2 regions of the Massilimicrobiota sp. An80 genome follow, and region 1 is predicted to be linked to the other one. Evidence: a T-box and tRNA genes for the amino acid it is inferred to sense, from the RefSeq annotation. Region 1 holds a T-box; the other holds one or more tRNA genes.
The links. A T-box is a leader RNA that pairs with one kind of tRNA and senses whether it is charged. The one in region 1 lies ahead of serS (serine--tRNA ligase), so its partner is inferred to be a tRNA-Ser.
Positions count from the first base shown of each region.

Region 1 (8,364 bases):
CGATATCTAATTATTATCCATGATTAACATTAAAATATCAATAAAGATATTAACAAAATCCAAATACAGTTCAAAAGCACAAAACAATATTAATCCTTTTTGGTATTCTTCTGACGATTGTTCATACATTGTCGAAATCATCTTGAAATCATATAAAGTAATACCTGTAAAAATTAATAAATCTAAAAAAACAATAATATAATAAAGCATTGGTGCCTGAATAAACAATAAAATGATATAACCAATAATCATGACTGGTAATACTGATATACAGACTTTAGCGATATTTGAAAAACTTGAAGTCGTATATTTTGTAATGGTATATAACAAACCAAAATAAGCACATGTTAAAGCAAATGCTAAAGCTGTTATATAAATAGAAACTGATGCTAATATAAATGAAAAAATAACACCATTAACAATTGAATATAAGATAAAAAATCTTTTCACAGATGAAAATGATAATTCATCTATAGGTTTGTCTATCTTTTTATTTAATATCCATACAAATGCGATTTCAATAATAACTGAAATTATTAAAACTGGAAAATAAAAAGGTATTAAAGCATAGATAATCCCAGAAAAAATCACTAATATGGAAGTTATAGCCGTTATGCCTACGCCAAAGAAAACCCATTTGATAACTTCAGACAAGAATTTTTCATAATTCATTTGTTTCGTTAACATCTTTTGATCCATATATCTCACCTCTAAATATAGTATATCATATTGATATGGATAAATGATGAAAGTCTATAAGATAATATCAAAACATATGCTTAAGATAAAAAATCTGCATTAATGATTTCTTTTTCCTTTAAAATATTGGGACAATAATAAACAGCATTGTTTTTCTAAGATTCCTGAAATCACTTGAGGCTGATGATTAAACTCATGATTTGCTAAAAAAGTTGATAATCCATGCCATCGTTGTCCTTTAGCAGCAAAAACAACTTTTTCTATACGACTTTGAATAATAGCTCCACTGCACATAATACATGGCTCTAATGTTGAATATAATGTACAGCCATCTAAATGCCAATTGCCTAATTTTTGACAAGCTTCTCTAATTGCAATCATTTCAGCATGTGCCGTTACATCATGGGTAGATTCTTTTTGATTATAAGCCTTTGCGATAATCTCACCATCTTTGACAATAATAGCTCCAATAGGCACTTCATCAATGCCTCTTGCTAAACAAGCTTGCTGATAAGCTATTTTCATATATTCTTCATCACTCATAATCTCACTCCTTAGAAAAAAAGCCACTACACATAAACGGACATTCTTAATGCTGCTACCTTCCGGTCCTGACATGGTTCGAAGCCGCCTATTGTAATGGCAAAATCTATTATAGCATATTTCTTATACAAATCAATAAAAAATTCTATTTCCCAATAAATCCATCTTTTCCTTTATAAAACTTCAACTTTTGATGATAAGTTAAATAATTCATGTTCTATTGTTAATGTTTTAAATCACTACGATAGTTTTAAAAAGGATACTGTTATTTCATATTCTTCTCAATATTAAATAACCTTCTAAACACCAAAATTATCTAAATGATATCTTTATGACTGTCTTGAATATAAATTTGATATGTACGAATATTCAAACAAAATCATTATTTATCTTTATATATAAACTTAAAAATTATACAATAATATATATCACTCAATATAAAGGAGATTTATATGAAAACAATAAAAATCATTTTTTTTGATATTGATGGAACACTTATTGATATGAATAAAAAACAAATATCTCAAAAAATGCTTGAAACATTAAAAAGATTAAAAGAAAATCAAATCAGAATCTGTTTAGCAACTGGTCGAACACCCATGAGTTTACCACATTTTGATGGGATTGAATTTGATGCTTTCTTAACTTTTAATGGTTCTTATTGTTTTACAAAGGATCAAGATATTTCAAACTTCCCTATTCCATCTTATGATGTTCAACAAATTATTCAAAATGCCAAAAAACTACATAGACCATTATCCATTGCTACAAAAAACAGAATTGCCAGCAATGGAAAAGATGATGATTTGGTACAATATTTTGACTTTGCCAAAATGAAAGTAGAAGTTGCTGATGATTTTAATGAAGTCGCTAAAGATGAAGTTTATCAAATAATGGTTGGTTGTAGAGAAAAAGATTATTCAATTCTTATGGACAATGTAGAAAATGCTAAAATTACAGCATGGTGGGATAGAGCAGTTGATATTATTCCTGCTCAAAGTGGTAAAGGTATTGGTATTCAAAAAATTCTTGACTATTATCAATTAGATGCATCACAAGCTCTCGCTTTTGGTGATGGAAATAATGATATAGAAATGTTACAAACAGTAGGGACAGGTGTTGCAATGGGAAATGCTTCATCACAAGTGAAAGAGATTGCTGATGATATATGCGGTCATGTATGTGATGATGGTATTTATCACTATTGCCTTTTACATCAGCTTATATAAGATCTAAGCTGCATCTTTGCAGCTTTTTTATATCTTTATAAAATAAAAAAATGCCCCGGATTTTTATCCAGGACACCCTGTCATTTTTGAATCTTAACCAATTCTTTCTTTTCCACCCATATATGGTCTTAAGACTTCAGGAATAGAAATACTTCCATCTTCATTATAATTGTTTTCAATAAATGCAATTAATGCACGTGTACTTGCTAGAACAGTATTGTTAAGAGTTGCAACATAATATGTTCCTCTTTCACCTTTTGTACGAATACCTAAACGTCTAGCTTGCGCATCTCCTAATGTAGAACAAGATCCGACTTCAAAATATTTCTTCTGTCTAGGTGACCATGCTTCTACATCACAAGATTTAACTTTTAAATCAGCTAAATCTCCACTACAACATTCTAGTGTTCTTACAGGAATATCTAAACTTCTAAATAATTCAACAGTATATGACCACATTTTATCATACCATTCCATAGCTTCTTCTGGTTTACATAAAACAACCATTTCCTGTTTTTCAAATTGATGTACACGATAAATACCACGTTCTTCAATACCATGAGCACCAACTTCTTTTCTAAAACATGGTGAATATGAAGTTAATGTAATTGGTAATTCTTCTTCTTTAACAATCTGATCTTTAAATTTACCAATCATACTATGTTCACTTGTTCCAATGAGATATAAATCTTCACCTTCAATTTTATACATCATAGCATCCATTTCTTCAAATGACATAACACCAGTCACAACATCACTTCTAATCATAAATGGAGGAATACAATAAGTAAATCCTTTATCAATCATAAAATCTCTGGCATAAGATAACATGGCTGAAGAAAGTCTAGCAATATCACCCATCAAATAATAGAAACCATTACCACTTGTTCTTCCACTTGCTTCTTTATCTAAACCATTTAATTTTGTAATAATATCAGCATGATATGGAATTTCATAATCAGGAACAACAGGATCTCCATATTTTTGAATTTCAACGTTTTCACTGTCATCTTTTCCAATAGGTACACTATCATCAATAAAGTTAGGAATTTTCATCATCACTTCTTTTAATTTTGGACCTAATTCAACTTCTTTTGCTTCTAATTCTTTTAAAGTATCAGCCATTTCACTGACTTTTCTTTTATTTTCTTCAGCTAAATCTTTTTTCCCTTCACGCATAAATTGTCCAATTTCTTTAGATAATGAATTACGCATAGCTCGAAGTTCACTTGCTTTTGTCAGAGCTTCACGATATTCTTTATCTAATTCAAAAGCTTCATCAACTAAATGTAAACGATCATGCTGAAATTTCTTTCGCATATTTTCTTTTACAGCTTCTGGATTTTCTCTTAGTATAGCAATATCAATCATTTTTCATTTCTCCTTTTTCAATAAAATAAAAAGCACCTTTCACAAGGGACGAATTTATCGTGGTGCCACCCTATTTCTTATCAAACTGATAACTTTTATGAGATAACGGTTCAACCGGAAGTGATTAGCTTCTCTTATTGGTAGATTTCAATGTTTCCTCATACTGATTTACACCAACCATCAGCTCTCTATCATGATTTCACATTTACTTATCCAATGCAACGATTTGATATACTGATTATAGCATAAGACTTGATAATTTCAATAATTATTTAATCAAAGAATACATTATCATGTCATGAAACTCACCATTTTTAAAGCCGTTCTTACGTAAAATACCTTCTCGTTCAAAACCACATTTTTCTAAGACTCTTTGTGAGGCTGGGTTATAATCAAAAGGAGCCGCAAAAATTCTCTCTATATCACTATGTTCAAAAACATATTGACATGTCTGTTTCACAGCTTCACTCATAATACCTTTTCCCCAATAAGAATATCCTAAATAATATCCTAATTCTGCACTTCTACGATAAATATCATCTTGTCTTAAAACAGAAATACTGCCAACAACATGTCCTTCATATTCAATCGCAAAAGCAAAGATTTCATTTTCATCAGCAGATAACATAGCATCTATATAATCATAGGCATCCTGTAAATGATATGGGTAAGGTATACGATCTGTTAAATTATTTAAAACTCTTAAATCATTAATAGATTGTTGTAAATCTTGAGCATCTTCTCTTTTCCATTTTCTAATCAAACAAGTCATCCTCATAACACCTCTGTTTCTTATAAAAAATTATATCATTTTTAATAATTACAAACAAATGAATCAGTATATTGACAATTAAAAATGCATAAACTATAATGAAAATGTAAAAAGAGCAACCGATAAACGGTTATGCCTTGGATTTTGTGAAGTAAGAATAACTACCTCAACTTTTCCAGAGACAGAGGTAGTTATTTTTTTATGCTCTTATCAATAATAATAAGAAGCATTTTCACAATCAAACTTATTAATGTCACAAGGAATGTCAGCATTCCTAATACTATCGTGATCATTTCATAAGATGTCATGTCAATCACCTCCGCCATTCATATTTCCATCAAATTGATGGATATCTATGTTAACGAAGGATTACGTACCTTCGATCAAGACGACCAAGGCATAACCACCTACCGCTATTGTTGCTCATATGCATTATATCATTCATAAATATCGTATTCTATAATGTTTAGAAAGAATGATTTTATTTTTAAAATTTACTTTTAGCAAATATCATTCTTTGTATATTGACTTCTAAAATAACATAAACTATAATGTAATTGAAAAGGAACAGCCAATAAGCGGTTATGCCTTAGATTTGTTTGAGAAAAATAACTATCTCAATTTATCCTAAGCACGAGGTAGTTATTTTTTGTACTCTTATCAATAATAATAAGAAGCAATTTCACTATAACACTTATCATTGTCATGATAAATGTCAGTATGCCTAACATTATCATGACCATCTCATAAGATGTCATGTCCATCACCTCCGTCTTTCATATTTCCATTTATTAAATGGATATCTATGTCAATGAAGGATCACGTGCCTTCGTCCCACGACTAAGGCATAACCACCTACCGTTATTGCTGTTCCATCTGCATTATATCAATATCAAAAATTAGATTCTATATTATCTAGAAAGTGTAGATTTATTTTTGACATTTACTTTAAGCAAACACAGTAATTAAAAAAGTAAACTCAATTTGAGTCTACTTAACTATGATAAATATCTTCATCTAACATATTTTCTTTTTTACCAACAATAACAGAAGTTGCCGAATCTCCAACAACATTTAATGATGTCACAAGCATTTCAATTGGTCTATTGATTGCTAAAATTAATGAATAAGCCAATAATGCCCCATCATTTGTATATCCCATACCAGTCAAAATAGTAAATAAGATAACAGCTCCTGCTCCTGGTGCAGCAGGTGTTCCTACTGATGCAATTAAAGCAAGAAATGCAATGACTGCCATAGATGTTAAAGATACATCATAACCAGAACTTGCTGCAATAAAGATAGCTGCAATAACTTGCATGATGGCTGTACCATCCATATTGATTGTCATTCCTAATGGTAAAACAAATGAAGCTATTTCATCACTTACACCCAATTCATGAACTGTTGTTTCTTTATTTAATGGTAATGTTGCTGCACTTGATGATGTTGAAAAACCAAATAAAGCAACTTTTGGTATTTTACGCATAAATGGTTTTGGATTGATTTTTCCCATCACCATTAAATAGATAGGATAAGCTATAAACAGATAAACAAACAAAGCAAATAGAACTGTTAAGACATAAGCTAAAGCAGGTAATAAATAATCAATTCCATAGATTGCAAATGTTCTTGTTAATAAACAAAATATTGCATATGGTGCACATTTTGTAATTACAAATGATAAACAAACTGAAATAATATCACTACATTCAATTAATAATTTCTTTAATGTTTTTGTTTTATCTTTTAATTGATTCATCGCAAGTCCAATCGCTACTGCTAAGAAAACAACTGCTAAAACATTCCCGTTATTTGTAAATGCATTAATTAAATTATTAGGAATCACTGATACAATGATATTTAATGGATTAGAACCTACAGCTCCTTGTTGAATCACTAAGTTATCAGCATGTACAGCATTAAATGCTCCTAAATGATAAACAATTGAACCAATAATACCAGCCCATATTAAAGCACAAACTGTTGTTATAAGGAATGTTCCTATTGTTTTAGAAGAAATTCTTCCTAGCTTCTTTGTATCAGTAATAACACAAATAGCTAAAATAATAGACACAAATACCATTGGAACAATAATTAATTGTAATGCATTTACAAATAATTGCCCTACAATATAAAATATCCCAATTGCATTATTAGCACCTTCAGCTGTAATGTCTTGGAATAATACATTATTAATAGTATTCCATAAAGATTCCTGTCCACTTGCTAATAAGTTTTCTCTTAATAAGATACAACCTAATCCAGCAACCAAACCACAAATTAAAGCAATAATCATTTTCTTCGCTAATTTCTTACCACTTTGTTTTGATTTCATATATAACCTCCCACTTATCTCCAAACTTCTAACATTATACTATAAACTTTACATATTTCAACAAAAAATGACAGAACTTTAAGATTCTGCCATCTTTATTTCAATTTTATAATCATCTGAAGATGAATACATTGATTCTACAAATGTTTGTATTATTTCTTTAGCTTTATTTTGAGCTTCTTCCAATAATCCTTTCTCTTGTGCTTTACTTTCCATGCTCTTTTTTTGATCTATCGCAAATTGATTATAATCAGTAATACTAATCTGATTAAATATATTTTTTGTTTCATCAAAAACTTCAATACTTTCCTGATCAATTTCATGAGATAGGATTTTAGCTTGTGGTATTGTTATATCAATATTTTGACCATGAACATTGACTTCTACTAAACTCATATCAATACCAGCCTTAATTTGACCATCATATGATAAAATGAAACTCTTTGTTGTAAAAGGGACTTTCCAACCATAAAAAGTCGCCTGGTTTTCATATTTTCCCATATTGGTATAATTATATTCTACACTTGCTAGTTCGCTAATACCTTGAATTTGTTGTGACAATAAATCACTTGTTATAGCTGTTGGTTCTTCACCACTTGGCCATACTTTTCCAACAAAAAAGAAAACAACTGCTATCACAACAATAACAATAATATTTTTTAAAGTTTGACTAATTTGTATTTTTTTCATTCATTTCACCTACTTACAAACATTGTAGAAAAGATCAAGATATTTGTCAAATATTGTTGAAATGATATGAACATATAAAATACACATAATTTTCAAAACTTCATGATAATCTATAAATAAGGAGGTATGATCATGGCTAAATATTCTTGTGAACTTCATGGTTCTTTCAATCATTTCTGTCAATTTTTAAAAAATGAATTAATAAATTCAAGTTTTTCAGCTTCAATAGAAGATGAACATTATTATGATATACACGATGTTCATGTTGGTATTTTAATATTAGAGAGATATAGTTATACAGGAGGAAACCGATTAAGCTTGTCTATTACTATAACAGAATATCAAAATCATATTCAGGTCACTGCCATTAGTTCCGGTGGAAGTCAAGCAATGTTCTTTAAAATTAATACCTTTGGTGAAGATGCTTTTTTAGATAAATTTAAAGAAGCTATTAAAAATTATAAAAACAAATAATTTAATACATTTTATTTGAACATCATTCTAAAAAAAGATTTCTACATAATTGAAGTAGAAATCTTTTTTACATTCCTAATGATGCTATATATGATTGCAATGATGATTCACCAAGTACACGTACTCGTGGTAATTTTGTTGGATCCTGACCTTTTTTTACTTTTCCATACTCTGTTGTAAAAGCACATAAAATTCCAGCTTCTTGAATAGCTTGTTGTCCTTGTACTGTGACATCTCCATATGGATAA
Region 1 covers NZ_NFHI01000006.1:47,729-56,092, forward strand. The annotation lists gene B5G32_RS02975 (Bax inhibitor-1 family protein) at 7-699, opposite strand; gene B5G32_RS02980 (nucleoside deaminase) at 799-1,242, opposite strand; RNA gene ffs (signal recognition particle sRNA small type) at 1,259-1,346, opposite strand; gene B5G32_RS02990 (Cof-type HAD-IIB family hydrolase) at 1,695-2,471, shown strand; gene serS (serine--tRNA ligase) at 2,565-3,842, opposite strand; T-box leader at 3,884-4,073, opposite strand; gene B5G32_RS03000 (GNAT family N-acetyltransferase) at 4,111-4,605, opposite strand; gene B5G32_RS03005 (dicarboxylate/amino acid:cation symporter) at 5,609-6,952, opposite strand; gene B5G32_RS03010 (DUF4230 domain-containing protein) at 7,031-7,642, opposite strand; gene B5G32_RS03015 (DUF6054 family protein) at 7,775-8,116, shown strand; gene B5G32_RS03020 (immunoglobulin-like domain-containing protein) at 8,184-8,364, opposite strand, start outside.

Region 2 (8,364 bases), on a different contig from region 1:
TATAGGTCTGATTATTTTCATAGACGGTAATATTTTGATGTAAAATATAAGAATGCTGACGATAAAAATCAAGAAATGAAGATGTCTGTAAGTTTTGGTAATCTTGATAGAAAATATGAAAAAAATCTATAATGAGCTGATCACGAGAAACTTTTGTTGTACAAAAGTCTTCAATACAGCCTGCAATATTTTGTAGTTCATTAGGCATTGTATAAGAATGAACATTGATACCAATACCGACAATCATATTTTCAATACGAGCTGTATTCATTTCAAGACTTGCTTCACATAAAATACCTGCAACCTTTACATCCTGAATCATAATATCATTAACCCATTTGATTTGAGGGTAAACAGGATAATTTTTTTCAATCGTTTTGACTAGCGATACAGCCAGGCATGCAGTGATTTTTAAAGAATCATAAATGGTCAGATCGGGTTTTAAGACAAAAGATAAATAAATCCCTTTTTGTTGAGGGGAATGAAAGCTTTTTCCATTTCTTCCTTTTCCTTTTGTCTGTGATTGGGCAATGACAATATCTCCCTGTTGATGAGGTGATCTTTTTAAATAATCATTGGTTGAATCAATATCATCAAAATACTCAATGTTCTTAAAAAAATCAGGAATCTGTGCTTTGATATGATCAATCAAGATCACATCATTATCGTCAGTTAAACAATATCCTTTTTTTGTCGATGATAAAATATGATATCCTTTCTCTTTTAATTTTTTTATACATGTTGATATTGTCATACGTGACACATTTAAACTTTCACAAATATCTTGTCCAGAAATATATTCATTTTGGTGTTGTTTTAATATTTTTAAGATTTCTTTTTCCATGCATTTATTATAGCTTATGTTTATAGGAAAGATAAAGGGATATTATATACTTTTTCACTCAAAAAGTATAAAATAAAGATAGGAGGTGTGAATATGCCAACAGTAGAAGATGTATTAGATGATTTGACTTTACAGGCCAGTGAGATTGTATCTAGAGAAGATGATAGTCAAATTGTCATAGATTTATATAATGTGATTTCTCAAAAGTGTGAAAACGGAGATTTATTAAATGAATTGAATGGAATCGAAAGAGTTTTCTATCTCTGTCAGACTTTTGTTTTGATGATGGGTAGTGGTGGTATAGAAACCTATTACAAAGAGCCATCAGGAAATTATGCTAATGAAACAGTGGAAGCATTACTAGAAATGAATGCCAAACGTACTGCTTTGATTTTGGATAGAGGCAATGGTATTTTTCATGAAGGGATTGTCCCAGAAAATCAGCAATTAAGAATAGAAGAATTGAAAAACTTGGATTATAGTGAAATTTCATGGTTGTTTGATTTATTGGATCAGGAGTTTTTGCAGTTAAAAGAAGATTTAGAAATGTTAAGTCTGAATTATGTTTTGAATCATAAAGAAGCTTTTATGTAAGAAAAGAGATTGTGTTTTCTAAAAGATATGATTATAATGAAAATGAGGTGAATAAGGAATGGATTATTTTGATAAAATAAAAGAGAGATTATCATCTAAATTAAAAGGTCAGGAATTAACAAAAGAATCTTCTTTTAAAGATTTAGGTATTGATTCATTGGATTTGGTTGATTTAGTCTTTGAATTAGAAGAAGAAATTGGTGTTGAGTTTCAAGATGATGAACTGTTGAAAATTACAACAGTACAAGATTTATTAGATTTAATTGATACAAAGAAATAGGGGAAACTCTATTTCTTTTTTGTTAGGAGGAAAGTTATGATTTATCAGGTTGATCATCAAAAAGAAATTGTTAATATTCATGATATTCAAGAGGAACATCGTTATATTGCGATGATGGATTTAGAAGAACTCAAGTCCTGTTATCAGGAGTTTGGCATTGATGAAGCTGCTATTCAACGTTTAGAAGATCCTTCATTATTTCATCAAAATATGATTATTCCAGCATATCATTATTATTTTGGTTTGGTTCATTTGATTAATGCAAGAGATATTTTTGTAAAGAAAGATTCATTAGCGTTATTTATCTTTAAAAATATATTTTTGGTTGTTGTGATTGATGATGAAGATCATCACATCAATCAGGTTTTTCAATCATCCAGTGATTATGTTTTACAAAAAGAAGTTTCTATTACAAGACTTGTTTATTATTTTTTAAGTGATCTTCTCGCTGCTGATTATCAGTATCTTGAAGAACTTCAAAATGAAATTGAGGAACTAGAAACACAAGAAGAAGATTCCATGCATTTTACAAATCAGTTAAGACAGTTAAATAAAGAATTGCTGTTATTACAAAATTATTATGAAAACTTCATGACGATAGGTGAAGATTTAGAAATGAATCATCATCATATTTTTGAAGATGATGATTCAAGATATTTTGAAATCTTTACACGTCGTATTGAGCGTTTATCAAAAAATGTAGAAATGTTAAGAGAAATCCTGAATCAGGCTCATAGTGCTCATCAGTCTAGAGAAGACTATAAACTGAATAAAACAATGCAATTTTTTACTGTTGTCACAACGATCTTTATGCCATTGACTTTAATTGCAGGATGGTATGGGATGAATTTTGAAAATATGCCTGAATTAAAAAGTATATACGGTTATCCAGCTGTGATTGTATTAAGCTGTATTGTTGTGATTGGATTGATTGTTTTATTTAAGAAAAAGAAATTTTTATAACATGTCTAAAAAAACTTGATAAAAGATTTGTAAAGCTTCTTTTAAATCATGACTATCAATTCTTGCTAGACTTAAACGAATCGAAGGATGAAAATGGGAAGGATCATAAAAACATCTTTCATTACGGGCAATTTTGATATGTTTTTGTTGGAGTCTGGTTTGAAATAAATCAAGATTGATATCAACAAGACATTGAATGGTTAAATAGTAACCAGAATAGCTGGAAATCACTTGAATCAGTTGTGAATCCCAGTTTTGAGTGACTTTTTTGATAATCTGATAATCTTTTTTTAAATGATTTTGTAGTTGCTGAGTTTGTTTTTTATAAAGTGAGCTTTTAATGTAGGATTCTAAAGTGGCTTGAGAAATTAATGATGGTAATTGATAAGAATAATAGTAGGATTGATGACTCAATTTTTCAAATGTGTTTTTAAAGTCTTTATGAATAATCGCAGCACCAATACGTAAATAAGGAATTGTTTTTGAAAAGCTTGTTAGATAAATACAGTTTTGTCCTTCCATATAATAATAGAGTGGTAAATAATGTGATGTTGATGAACAATGCCCAAAGTAATCATCTTCAATAATATAGACGTTATACTTTAAAGCCAGTTGCGCAATTTTTTGACGCATAGAGGTAGAATAAGTTGTTCCTAAAGGGTTGTGATTACGTGGAATGGTATAAAAGAATTTAATGTCATAATGTTGAAAGAGATATTGTAATTGAGTTAAATCAATACCATTTTCATCACGGGTAATTGTCAAAACAGGCAATGATTGAGATTTTAAAAATTGAACATAATAACTATATGTTGGTTCTTCAATCAGAATATATGTATGCTGATTAGGAAAATCAATAGCCGATAAAAAAGATAACATTTGTGTGACACCTTGAATCAGATAGATAGAACTTTCTTGAGTATAAATGCCCATGTCAAAAAAGAAGTCGGCTAAAGTCTGGCGTAAAGATTGAACACCTTGTAAAGACAGGTTCAATGAAGATTCTCTATATTCTTCAATAGCTAAAGATAAGCAATGTTTGGCATCTTCTAAAGATGTTGCTTTGATTGCAGGATTCCCTGTTTCTAGTGAAAATTCTTTTGTGTTGGATATTGGTAAGATAGGGGAACCGAGTACATAATAGCCACTTTGTGCTTTGGCATAAATCAAATGTTGATGAATTAATAATTGATAAGCCTTGATCACTGTTTCTTTACTACATCCTTGTTTTTTAGCCATAGTTCCAATCGAAGGCAGACGTTCTCCCTGTTTATAAATCTGTTGCATGATATCTTGTTCTAATGATTGAGCTAAACGTTCATATTTGGTCATATTGATCAACTCCTTAAAGATAGTATATCACATTCTAAACTATACCGGTATAGTTAACAATTCATTGTATTGCTTTTTTGAATAATTATTTTATAATGAAATCATCAAGAAGAAAGAGGTACTCAAAATGAATAAAGATGGTGTTAAAATTGTAACAATTGGTGGAGGAAGCAGTTATACTCCAGAATTAGTAGAAGGATTTATTAAAAGATATGATCATTTACCAGTTAGAGAATTATGGTTAGTGGATATTGAAGCAGGACGTGAAAAATTAGAAACAGTAGGCGCGTTGGCAAAGCGTATGGTTAAAAAAGCAGGCTTACCAATGAAAGTCATTTTAAGTTATGATCGTCGTGAAGCTTTGAAAGATGCAGACTTTGTCACAACACAAATGCGTATTGGACGTTTACCAGCGCGTGTATTAGATGAAAGAATTCCATTAAGCCATGGTTTAATTGGACAAGAAACAAATGGAGCTGGAGGAATGTTCAAAGCTTTCCGTACAATTCCTGTGATTTTAGATATTGTTAAAGATATTGAAGAGTTATGTCCAAATGCATGGTTAATCAACTTTACAAATCCAGCTGGAATGGTGACTGAAGCTATTTTACGCTATACAAACTTTAAAAAAGCCATTGGACTTTGTAATGTTCCAGTGAATATGGTTGCTGGTTTTGCAAAAATGTTAAATGTTGATGAAAGTCAAGTGACAATGGAAGTTCAAGGGGTTAACCACTTTATTTTTACAACTGATGTTTTTGTTGATGGGGTTTCACGTTTTGATGAATTATTGCATAAATATGCATATTTGAAACCTGAAGATACAATTCAAATGAAAAACTTCGTATCTTTACCATACTCTCCATCATTTATCAAAGGATTAAAAGCCATTCCTTGTCCATATCATAATTACTATTTCTTTACAAAAGAACAATTAGAAGAAGAATTAGAACAATTGAAAACAGGAACAGTTCGTGGAGAAGTTGTCAGCAAGACTGAAGAAGAATTATTTGAATTATATAGTCATGAAGAACTTCAGGAAAAACCAGAACAATTAGCAATGCGTGGAGGTGCTAAATATTCTGATGCAGCATGTAATTTAATTGCTTCTATCTATACAAATAAAGGTGATATTCAATATGTAGATGTCAGAAACAATGGCGCTATTGCTGATTTACCAATGGATAGTGCAGTAGAAGTGGCTTGTCGTATTACTGCAGATGGTCCACAACCTATCGCAACAGGAGATTTAAGATTACCAATTAGTGGATATGTTCATATGATGAAAACATTTGAACGTTTAGTTATTGAAGCAGCCATCAAAGGTGATCGTGATTTAGCAGTGACAGCTTTAAATATGAATCCATTATGTCCAAGTGATGAAATTGCTAATATTGTGATTGATGAATTATTAGAAGCACATAAAGATTATTTACCACAATTCTTTAATAAATAGAGTTAGTTCGCTAACTCTTTTTTGTATAAAGTTTTTTCATTTTAGTATTGAAATCTTTAAAAAGGTATGTTATTATAGTTAGGCAACTGAAGGAGACATACTCAAGAGGCTGAAGAGGCGCCCCTGCTAAGGGTGTAGGTCGGGAAACTGGCGCGAGGGTTCAAATCCCTCTGTCTCCGCCATTTATGTAAACCCTTGGCAGTTGTTATATTGGTCTGGTAGTTCAGTTGGTTAGAATGCCGCCCTGTCACGGCGGAGGTCGCGGGTTCGAGCCCCGTCCAGACCGCCAATATAAAATGATAACTATTCCATCATGGAATAGTTTTTTTTGTTTATAAAAGAAAAAAGTGGCTTTACCACTTTATCATTGATGATCTTTTTGATAGGCATACATAATCGCAATGACTGTTTTTGCATCAACGATTTCACCATCTAATACTTTTTGATAAGCTTCATCAATATCCATCTTGATAATATCAATAAACTCATCATCATCACCAGCTAAAGCATCATTGACTTCTTCAAAATCAATTGCTTCATAAAGATAAAGCCATTCGCTTGTATAGCCTGGAGAAGGTAAAACTTTCATAATAAATTTCATGTCACGAGCACGATTATTTGTTTCTTCTTCTAATTCACGAAAGGCACAATCTTGTGGATCTTCATCTTTTTCTAACTTTCCAGCAGGCACTTCAATAGTTTGAATACGATTAGGATATCTAAATTGTTTCACAAGAATGATTTGATGATCTTTAACAGCTAAGATACAAACACCACCATGATGATAAACAACTTCACGATAGGCATGTTCACCATTTTCTAATTCGACTTCTTCTCTTGTGACTTGCATAATTTTACCATCATAAATAAGTGTTCTTTGAATCTCTTTTTCCATGATTTTTCACCTCCTCCATATTATAACATAAAATAGAAAAAGAAAGTATGCGGGGGAGCATACTTTCTTCTATCTCTATTATTTACACGTTAGGGTGATAATAGGGGGGGTATGTTTAAGTGACAACCACTTAACATAAATAATTATAACAGAGTTTTAAGAGATGTAAAGGCTTTCAAATAAAAATGTGTATTTTTTTAAGAAATTTTGATAGAATGAAAATGGTGATGAAATGAAAACTTTAATGATAGATGAAAATTATGAAAACCAAAGAATAGATAAATATTTAAAGAAATTATTGTGTCAGGCACCGCCACAGCTGATTTATAAAATGTTAAGAAAAAAAGATGTGAAAGTTAATGGTGTCAGGGTGAAAGAAAACTATATTTTAAAAAAAGGGGATCAGGTAGAATTATTTTTATATGAAGATCGCTTTTTAGAGCTTACAAAACCTCAAAGTATCTTTGATTTACCAATTACTTTTGATGTTTTATATGAAGATGACAATGTATTGATTGTCAATAAACCAGCTGGCTTGCTGGTTCATGAAGATATTCATGAAGATGTCAATACATTATCAAATCAGGTTTTAACTTATTTACATCAAAAAGGAGAATATGATCCTCAACAGACATTAGGATTTACTCCTGGACCAGTCCATCGTCTCGACCGCAATACCAGTGGCATTGTCATTTTTGGAAAAACGATGCGTGCTTTGCAGGATTTAAATGAGATGATGAAAAAACGTCATTGCATTGACAAGACATATCTGACAATCTGTAAAGGCTATATGCCTAGTGGTGAGTTGATTGGATATATGAAAAAAGATAGCGATCGCTCACTTGCAAGAATGGTATCACCTTCAACTGAAGGGGCTTTAAAGATGCATACGCTTGTTGAAAACATTAAATCTAATCAAAAATATTCTTTATTGAAAGTTAAAATCATTACAGGAAGAACCCATCAGATTCGTCTGCATTTATCAAGTGTTGGACATCCAGTGATTGGAGATAGTAAATATGGAGATTTTGAATTGAATCGTTATTTGAAAAAGACTTATCATTTTCAAAATCAATTTTTACATGCCTATTCCATCTGTTTTGTTAAACCGATAGGTTCTTTAAAATACTTACAGGATCATGTCATAACATGTCCATTACCACAAAACTTAGAAGTTTTGAAAAATGCATTGTTTCATGAAAAGAATCTATGAAAACAGTTGATTTTATTGTATAATAAATATAAATCAAGGAAGGAGAACTAAGATGAAATATTATATTGGGATTGATTTAGGTGGAACAAACGTACGTACTCTTTTGGTTGATGAAAATGGACAATCATATAGTGAAGTCAAAGATGCAACAGAAAGAGAAAATGGACCAGATTATGTTTGTTCAAAAATTATAAGACAAATTGAAAGTTTAGATTATTCAATTTGTGGTGGTATCAATAATGTTCAGGGGATTGGAATTGGTGTTCCTGGACCTGTAGATACTGAACGTGGTGTCATGATTATGGCAACAAATTTACCTGGATTTGAAAATTATCCTATTTGTGAAAAGCTTTCAAGTCGTTTTAACTTACCTGTATTTATTGATAATGATGCTAATGTTGCTGGATTAGCAGAAGCTTTATTAGGTGCTGGTAAAGGAAAACCAACATGTTATTATGTGACAATTTCAACTGGAATTGGTGGAGCTTTTGTTGTGAATGGTCAACTTGTTTCTGGTGGAAGAGGACATGCTGGAGAAGTTGGAAATATTATTGTGAAAAACAACGGATATAAATTCGGAGGTTTAAACCCTGGAGCTGTAGAAGGTGAAGCTAGTGGTACAGCTATTACACGTAAAGGAAAAGAAATCTTAGGTGAAGATCGTGTCAATCATGCTGGAGATGTTTTCAGATTAGCTGATGAAGGTGATATCAAAGCAAAAGGTATCGTTGATGAATGTGTCAGTGAACTTGCTACTATGTTAGCAGATATTGCTCATACTGTTGAT
Region 2 covers NZ_NFHI01000005.1:69,540-77,903, forward strand. The annotation lists gene B5G32_RS02610 (biotin--[acetyl-CoA-carboxylase] ligase) at 1-844, opposite strand, end outside; gene B5G32_RS02615 (DMP19 family protein) at 938-1,438, shown strand; gene B5G32_RS02620 (acyl carrier protein) at 1,497-1,718, shown strand; gene B5G32_RS02625 (magnesium transporter CorA family protein) at 1,755-2,681, shown strand; gene B5G32_RS02630 (aminotransferase-like domain-containing protein) at 2,676-4,013, opposite strand; gene B5G32_RS02635 (6-phospho-beta-glucosidase) at 4,141-5,469, shown strand; tRNA gene B5G32_RS02640 (tRNA-Ser) at 5,561-5,651, shown strand; tRNA gene B5G32_RS02645 (tRNA-Asp) at 5,682-5,758, shown strand; gene B5G32_RS02650 (NUDIX hydrolase) at 5,834-6,364, opposite strand; gene B5G32_RS02655 (RluA family pseudouridine synthase) at 6,597-7,577, shown strand; gene B5G32_RS02660 (ROK family protein) at 7,630-8,364, shown strand, end outside.
Region 2: it has a tRNA-Ser gene. The T-box ahead of serS (serine--tRNA ligase) is inferred to sense a tRNA for this amino acid. The anticodon was not compared.